Regions from separate parts of the Microbispora bryophytorum genome, predicted to be linked through region 2. Evidence: riboswitches for the same ligand, from Rfam matches in the RefSeq annotation. Region 2 holds a riboswitch; the other holds the start of a gene.
What was found. A riboswitch is a leader RNA that binds a small molecule or an ion and turns the genes downstream of it on or off. The one in region 2 is predicted to bind thiamine pyrophosphate.

Region 1 (3,395 bases), on a different contig from region 2:
TAACGGCGCGACCGCAGGCGGCGCGCCGGAAGGGACAGCACCACGGTCGCCAGCGCGGCCACGAGGAACGCGGCGAGCGCGGCGTTCATCCAGGGCTGGTGGACGAACCCGAGGGCGAGGCGGACCTCGGTCCAGATCCCGTCCCACCAGCCGACGGTCGGGGTGGAGGTCACGATCCAGTACGCCGCGAACCCGAGGATCCACGGCACGACCATGAGCCAGCGGGAGGGGGCGTCCTTGGCCGTGTTCCACCGGGCGGCCCCGCCGAGCAGGAAGTAGTCCACCACGAGCACGGCGAACATCGGCACGAACACCGCCCCGATCACGCTCAGGAAGGCGCCGTAGGAGTTCACGTCGGCGAACAGCGCGATCAGCGTGGTGAGCACGCCGATCACGACCGAGATCACCCGGCGGTCCCAGCGCGGCGCGAGGTTCTGGATCGAGACGGTCGTCGAGTAGACGTTCGCGAACGACTGGTCGGCCTCACGCAGCACCAGGATGCCGAAGAACACGACCCCGAGAGGGGCGGCCACGAACGGGTCCCACACCTTGTCCCCGTCGTTGCCGACCAGGGCGAGCGCGGCGATGCCGAGGGCCAGGCAGGCCACCTGGGCGATCGTGTATCCGGCGACGACGCCGGTGAACGCCGCGCCGCTCGACCGCGAGTGCCTGGCGTAGTCGGCGGCCATCGGCACCCACGACACCGACAGCGCGATGACGTAGTCGACGGCGGGGGCGAAGGCGTCCCAGCTGCCGCCGCCCACGGACGGCCCCTGCCGGAACAGGGCGATCGACAGCCAGATCATCGCGATCACCACGCCCGCCGTGACGTACCGCCGCAGCAGCCGCAGCGCGCCGAGCGGCCGGATCGTCAGCGCGATCGTCAGCGCGCCCGCCGCGACCGCCCACACCGCGTACGGCACGGCCGTGCCGAACAGCGCCTGCGCGCCGTTGGCGATGACCCACAGCTCGAAGGCGCCCCAGCCGAGCATCTGCACGATGTTCAGCACGGTCGGGATGTAGGAGAGCCGGGCCCCGAACAGGCCGCGCAGCAGCACCATCGCGGGCCGCCCGGTGCGTACGCCGGGGATCGCGGCCAGGCCGACCATCGCCGTCCCGAGCAGGCTGCCGACGACGGCGGCGAGCACCGCCGCGGTGAAGGTGAGCGGCTTGCCGCCCAGCGGGTCGAGCAGGAACAGCGCCCCCGAGAAGCCGAGGAGGCTGACGCCGAGGTTGGCCCAGAAGGCACCCTGGTCGAGCAGGCCCAGAGTCCTCGGAGCCTCCTCGTCCAGGGTGAGCGGAACCTCCGCGTGCACGTCGTCGACGACGGCAGAAGTCATCACACGCTCCCTACGCCGGCATTATCCGGACAGGTTCATGCGGTCGGCGGCACGACTTCGATCCGCCCTCTCAGCCCGGTCACGCCCGAGCTCCCGCGGGTATTCATGATGTCTTGGGGATTATGACACTTCTTTGACCGTTTTCCTACGCCGCCCCGGTCCCTAGGCGACTGCCCCTACGCGACGTAGGGCGCCTCACCGCCCTCGCTCACCATCGGACGTCCGGCCGCGGCCCAGGACCGCATGCCGCCGTCCACGTTCACGGCGTCCCGGCCGATGTGGTTGAGCCACATCGCGGCGTGCGCCGAACGTCCGCCGACCCGGCAGACCACGTACACCGGCCGGTCGTGCGGCACCTCGTCCACCCGCACCTGCAGCTCGCCGAGCGGGATGTGGACGGCGCCGGGGGCGTGGCCCGCCACCCACTCCTCGTTCTCGCGGACGTCCAGCAGGTACGCGTCCTCGGGCAGTGCGTCGGGGGCGATTTCCGGCAATGTCATGCGCCCATTCTGACGGCACACCATCGGTGCCCGGGCCCATGCGGCGAGCTGTGACCCACGGTGATGCGCAGAACCCTCTGCAGGTCCGGCCGCTCCTCGCGGGGCCTACTTGAGCAGGCGGGACATCCGGCGGTCGGCCAGCGGTTTGCCGCCGGTCTGGCAGGTCGGGCAGTACTGCAGCGACGAGTCGGCGAACGAGACCTCCCTGATCGTGTCGCCGCACACCTCACACGCCTCGCCCGTACGGCCGTGCACGCGCAGGCCCGACTTCTTCTCCGACTTGAGGTCCTTGGCCGCCAGCCCCCTGGCCCGCCCGACCGCGTCCCGCAGCGTGCTGACGATCGCGTCGTGCAGGTCGGCGACCTGGCCGTCCGTCAGCGTTCCGGCGATCTTGAAGGGGGACATCCTCGCGACGTGCAACACCTCGTCGGAGTAGGCGTTGCCGATGCCGGAGATCACCTTCTGGTCCCGCAGCAGGCCCTTGATCTGCGTGCGGCTCCCGCCCACGATCGTCTTGAGCAGGTCCGGCGTGAAGCCCTCGGCCAGCGGGTCCGGCCCGAGGCCGGCGATGCCGGGGACGTCCTCCGGATCGCGCACCACGTAGACGGCCAGGCGTTTCTGCGTGCCCGCCTCGGTCAGCTCGAACCCGGGGGCGCGGCCATCCTCGTCCGGAGACAGCCTCACCCGCACCGCCAGCGGGCCCTTGCCCGGCCGCACCGGTTTCGCTCCGGTGAGGTCGTCGCGCCAGCGCAGCCAGCCGCCGCGGGCCAGATGGGTGACGAAGTGCAGGCCGTCGCAGTCGACGTCGAGGAACTTGCCGTGCCGCGCCACGCCGGTGACGAGCAGTCCGGCGAGCGCGGTGACGGGCGGGTCGACGGTCTTGAGCGCCTGGAAGGCGGTTACGTCGACCCCGACGACGGCATGGCCGACGGCGTGCTCGCGAAGGAACTCGGCGAGCGCCTCGACCTCGGGCAGCTCCGGCATGTCCTCACACTAGCTCCGCGTTCAGGGGACGTCCCAGAACGCGAGTTCGTGCTCCATGCCGCGGACGAACAGCTCTCGGGCGCGCGCCGGGTCCGGAGCCGCCTCGTCGATCATGACGGCGACGCGCGCGGACAGGGCGGCGAACGCCGGGTCGGCGTAGGTGTCCACCCACGCCCTGTAGCGAGGCTCGGCGGGCGGGTCGGCGGCCAGGATCCGGCCGAGCGTCGAGTAGCCCCACATGCAGGGGTAGAGGGCCGCCAGCCCCTCGCCGTAGTCCGCCGCCGACTCCAGCAGGAACGCGGTGTACGCCGCGCAGGCCGGGCCCTTCACCGCGCCGTCGAGGTCGGCGCCGAACCCGGCCGACAGCGTCCGGTGCAGGTCGAGCTCGTCGTGCCACGTCGAGTGCGCCAAGTCGACCAGGTCGCCGAGGTGGGCGTCCGGAGCCTGCCAGGCCAGCCGCGAGAACACCCGGACGTAGTCGAGCAGGTACAGGTAGTCCTGCTCAAGCCATGACCGGAAGACCGCCTCGGGCAGGTCGCCCGCCGCGATGCCGCGTACGGTCGGGTGCGCG
Region 2 (3,395 bases):
CCCGCAGCCGGGCGTGGAACCTGCGCGACCACCAGTTCGCGCAGTCGCCCACCGCGACCACGTTGGGCAGCGACGTGCGCAGGTGCTCGTCGACTACCACCCCGTCGTCGAGCCGGACCGCCGACCCCTTCAGCCAGTCGACGGCCGGGCGCACGCCGATGCCGGTGACGACCACGTCGGCCGGCACCCGGGCGCCGGACATGAGCGTGAGACCGTCGGCGTCCACGGTGCCGACCATCGCGCCGAGGCGCAGCTCGACGCCCGCCCGCGCGTACCAGTCGGTGGTGTGGCTGCCCACGGCGGGCCCGAGCGCCACCGCGAGCGGGCTCTCCCCCGCCTCCACCACGGTCACCGCGCAGCCCGCCCTGGCCGCCGCGGTGGCGACCTCGGCACCGATCCAGCCGGCCCCGACGACGGCCACGCGGGCGCCGGGGACCAGCCGCTCGCGCAGCGTGAGCGCGTCCTCGATCGTGCGCAGCACGTGCTGGCGGCCCTCTCCGCGCAGGCGGATCGGCGTGGCGCCGGTGGCGATGACCAGGCCGTCGTACTCCAGCTCGCCCTCGGTCGTCTCCAGCACGCCGTCGCGCAGGCCCTTGGCCGCCGTGCCGAGGCACAGCCGCACGTCGAGGGCGTCGAGATCGGAGTCGACCACGGTGGAGTCGGTCTCTCCGAGCAGCACCGCCTTCGACAGCGGCGGCCGGTCATAGGGGCGATGGTGTTCCTCGCCGATGAGCGTGATGCGGCCGGTGAATCCACCGGCCCTCAACGCCTCGATGCTTCGCACGCCGGCCAGGCCGGCACCCACCACCACGACGTGATCCACAGTTTGACCATAGATTGTGAACGGGGGCCCTGGCCAACGGGCCCCTCATAACGAGTTGGGCAATTGACGCGCACTTATGCGGGGGCCCGCGTTGTGAAGGACGCCGGATCCTCACCGGCGTTCTACCGGACCACGCGCATCCAGATGTTCGTGGCGTGCGGCACGTGCGTGAGGCTGATCCGTTCGAGCCGGACGCGGTCGCCGCCGGGGCGGGAGAACAGCCGGACGCCGTCGCCGAGCATGACCGGCGCCACGCACACGAGGATCTCGTCGAGCAGGCCCGCGTCGAGGCACTGCGCGGCGACGTCGGCGCCGAGCACGTTGACGTACTTGTCCCCGGCGGCCGCCGCGGCCGCCTCGACGGCCGCGCCGAGGTCCGTCACGAAGGTCACGCCGGGCACCGGCGCGGCCGGGAGGTCGTGGGTGAGCACGAACTGCGGCCCGCTCCACACGCCGCCGAACGCGCCCTCCTGCGAGGTGCCGCGATTGGGATCGTCACCCCGGAAGGTGCGGTTGCCGACGAGCAGCGCGCCGATGTCGCCGACCAGCCCGTCCACGTCCGGGTTGGGGCCGAGATGTTCGGTCAGCCAGGACATGTCGCCGTCCGGCCCGGCGATGAAGCCGTCCAGGGACATGGTGGCCGAGTAGAGCAGCGTGGCCATGGCATACCTCCGTCGAGTCGATCCACGTCGCGCCATCATGCGCCTGCGGGCGGCTCCGCACCCGCCGATCCGGCGATCGGCCGTTATGGGCGGCGTACTACGCTTGTGGGAGTAAGACGCGCGGGAGCCCGGCGGACCGGGCTGAGAGGAGAGCGTGAGGCTCTCGACCGCCCCGACCTGATCCGGGTAATGCCGGCGAAGGGAGCGCTGTGTCCCGCACACCGCCGTCCGGAGTCCGGTCCGGCTACGACGTCGTGATCGTCGGCGGCGGGGTGGAGGGCCTGGCCGCGGCCTGGCGCACCGCCCGGCGGGGCCTGTCGGCGGCGGTGGTGGACCCCGCGCCCGGAGGCGGCGCCACTCACGCCTCCGCCGGGATGCTCGCGCCGGTCAGCGAGGTGACCTACACGGAAGAGCCGCTGCTGCGGCTCGGCCTCGCGTCGCTGGCGGCCTGGCCGGCGTTCCGGGCGGAGCTGGAGGACGAGACCGGCGACGACCTCGACTACCGGACCGAGGGCACACTTGAGGTCGCCCGCGGCGCGGACGACATGGCCGTCCTCGACGACCTCGCGGCCTTCGAGCGGACGCTCGGTCTGCGGGTCGAGCGGCTCACCGGGCGCGAGTGCCGCTCCTACGAGCCGATGCTCTCCCCCTCCGTACGCGGTGGGCTGCTGGCCCGCGACGACGCGTGGGTCAACCCCCGCAGGGTCGTGCGCGCCCTCCTCACGGCGTTCGAGAAGGCGGGGGGCACGCTGGTGACCGAGCGCGTCGCCGGGATCGACGCCCCAGGCCCCGGCACTCCGTGCGTACGGCTGGAGTCCGGCGGCGTCATCGCGGCCGGCCAGGTCGTCGTGGCGGCCGGGTCGTGGTCGGCGTCCCTGCTGCCCGGCCTGCCGGTGCGCCCGGTCAAGGGCGAGATCCTCCGGCTGCGCGGGCCCCGTGGCTTCCTCACCCGGTGCGTCAGGGGGCTGGTGCACGGCTCCCCCGCCTACCTGGTCCCCCGGGGCGACGGAGAGATCACCGTGGGCGCCACGACCCAGGAGATGGGGTTCGACCCGAGGGTCACCGCCGGAGGCGTGTACGAGCTGCTGCGCGACGCCCGCGAGCTGGTGCCCGGCATCACGGAGCTCGAACTGGCCGAGACGACGACCGGCTTCCGGCCCGGCACGCCCGACAACCTGCCGATCATCGGCCCGGCCGGGCCGCCCGGCGTGCTCGCGGCGACCGGGCACGGACGCAACGGGGTGCTGCTGTCCCCGATCACCGCCGACGCCGTCGCCGCGTTCCTCACCGGCGACGAGGTGCCCCCGGTCGCCCGGTTCTGCGATCCAGGGAGATTCAGTCAATGAAAGTCACGATCAACGGAGGCGCGGCCGAACTGCCGGACGGCGCCACGATCGGCGACGCCGTACGGACCCTCACGTCCCTCACATCCGGGGTCGCGGCGGCGCTTAACGGCGAAGTCGTGAGCCGGAGCGCCTGGGACACGACCCCGGTCGCCGACGGCGACGGCGTCGAGGTGCTCACGGCCGTGCAGGGAGGGTGAGCATGACCGACGACGTCTTCGTGCTGGGCGGGGAGAAGTTCACCTCGCGGCTCGTCATGGGCACCGGCGGCGCGCCGTCGCTCGAGGTGCTCGACCAGGCGCTGGAGGCGTCCGGCACCGAGCTGACGACCGTCGCGATGCGCAGGCTCGATCCTGAGTCCCGCGGCTCGGTGCTCGACGTGCTGCGCTCCCGCGGCATCAAGGTGCTGCCGAACACGGCGGGGTGCTTCACCGCCGGGGAGGCGGTGCTGACCGCCCGCCTGGCCCGCGAGGCGCTGGAGACCGACTGGGTCAAGCTGGAGGTCATCGCGGACGAGCGGACCCTGCTGCCCGACCCGATCGAGACCTTCGACGCCGCCGAACGGCT

Region 1: another riboswitch for thiamine pyrophosphate. It lies ahead of ACGFIB_RS08235 (purine-cytosine permease family protein); the one in region 2 lies ahead of thiO (glycine oxidase ThiO).

Annotation. Positions count from the first base shown of each region.
Region 1 covers NZ_JBICTF010000002.1:703,413-706,807, forward strand. The annotation lists gene ACGFIB_RS08235 (purine-cytosine permease family protein) at 1-1,340, opposite strand, end outside; TPP riboswitch at 1,331-1,447, opposite strand; gene ACGFIB_RS08240 (rhodanese-like domain-containing protein) at 1,517-1,840, opposite strand; gene ACGFIB_RS08245 (Fpg/Nei family DNA glycosylase) at 1,946-2,824, opposite strand; gene ACGFIB_RS08250 (TenA family protein) at 2,846-3,395, opposite strand, start outside.
Region 2 covers NZ_JBICTF010000001.1:422,690-426,084, forward strand. The annotation lists gene ACGFIB_RS01935 (NAD(P)/FAD-dependent oxidoreductase) at 1-823, opposite strand, end outside; gene ACGFIB_RS01940 (dihydrofolate reductase family protein) at 946-1,485, opposite strand; TPP riboswitch at 1,596-1,706, shown strand; gene thiO (glycine oxidase ThiO) at 1,695-2,831, shown strand; gene thiS (sulfur carrier protein ThiS) at 2,828-3,028, shown strand; gene ACGFIB_RS01955 (thiazole synthase) at 3,031-3,395, shown strand, end outside.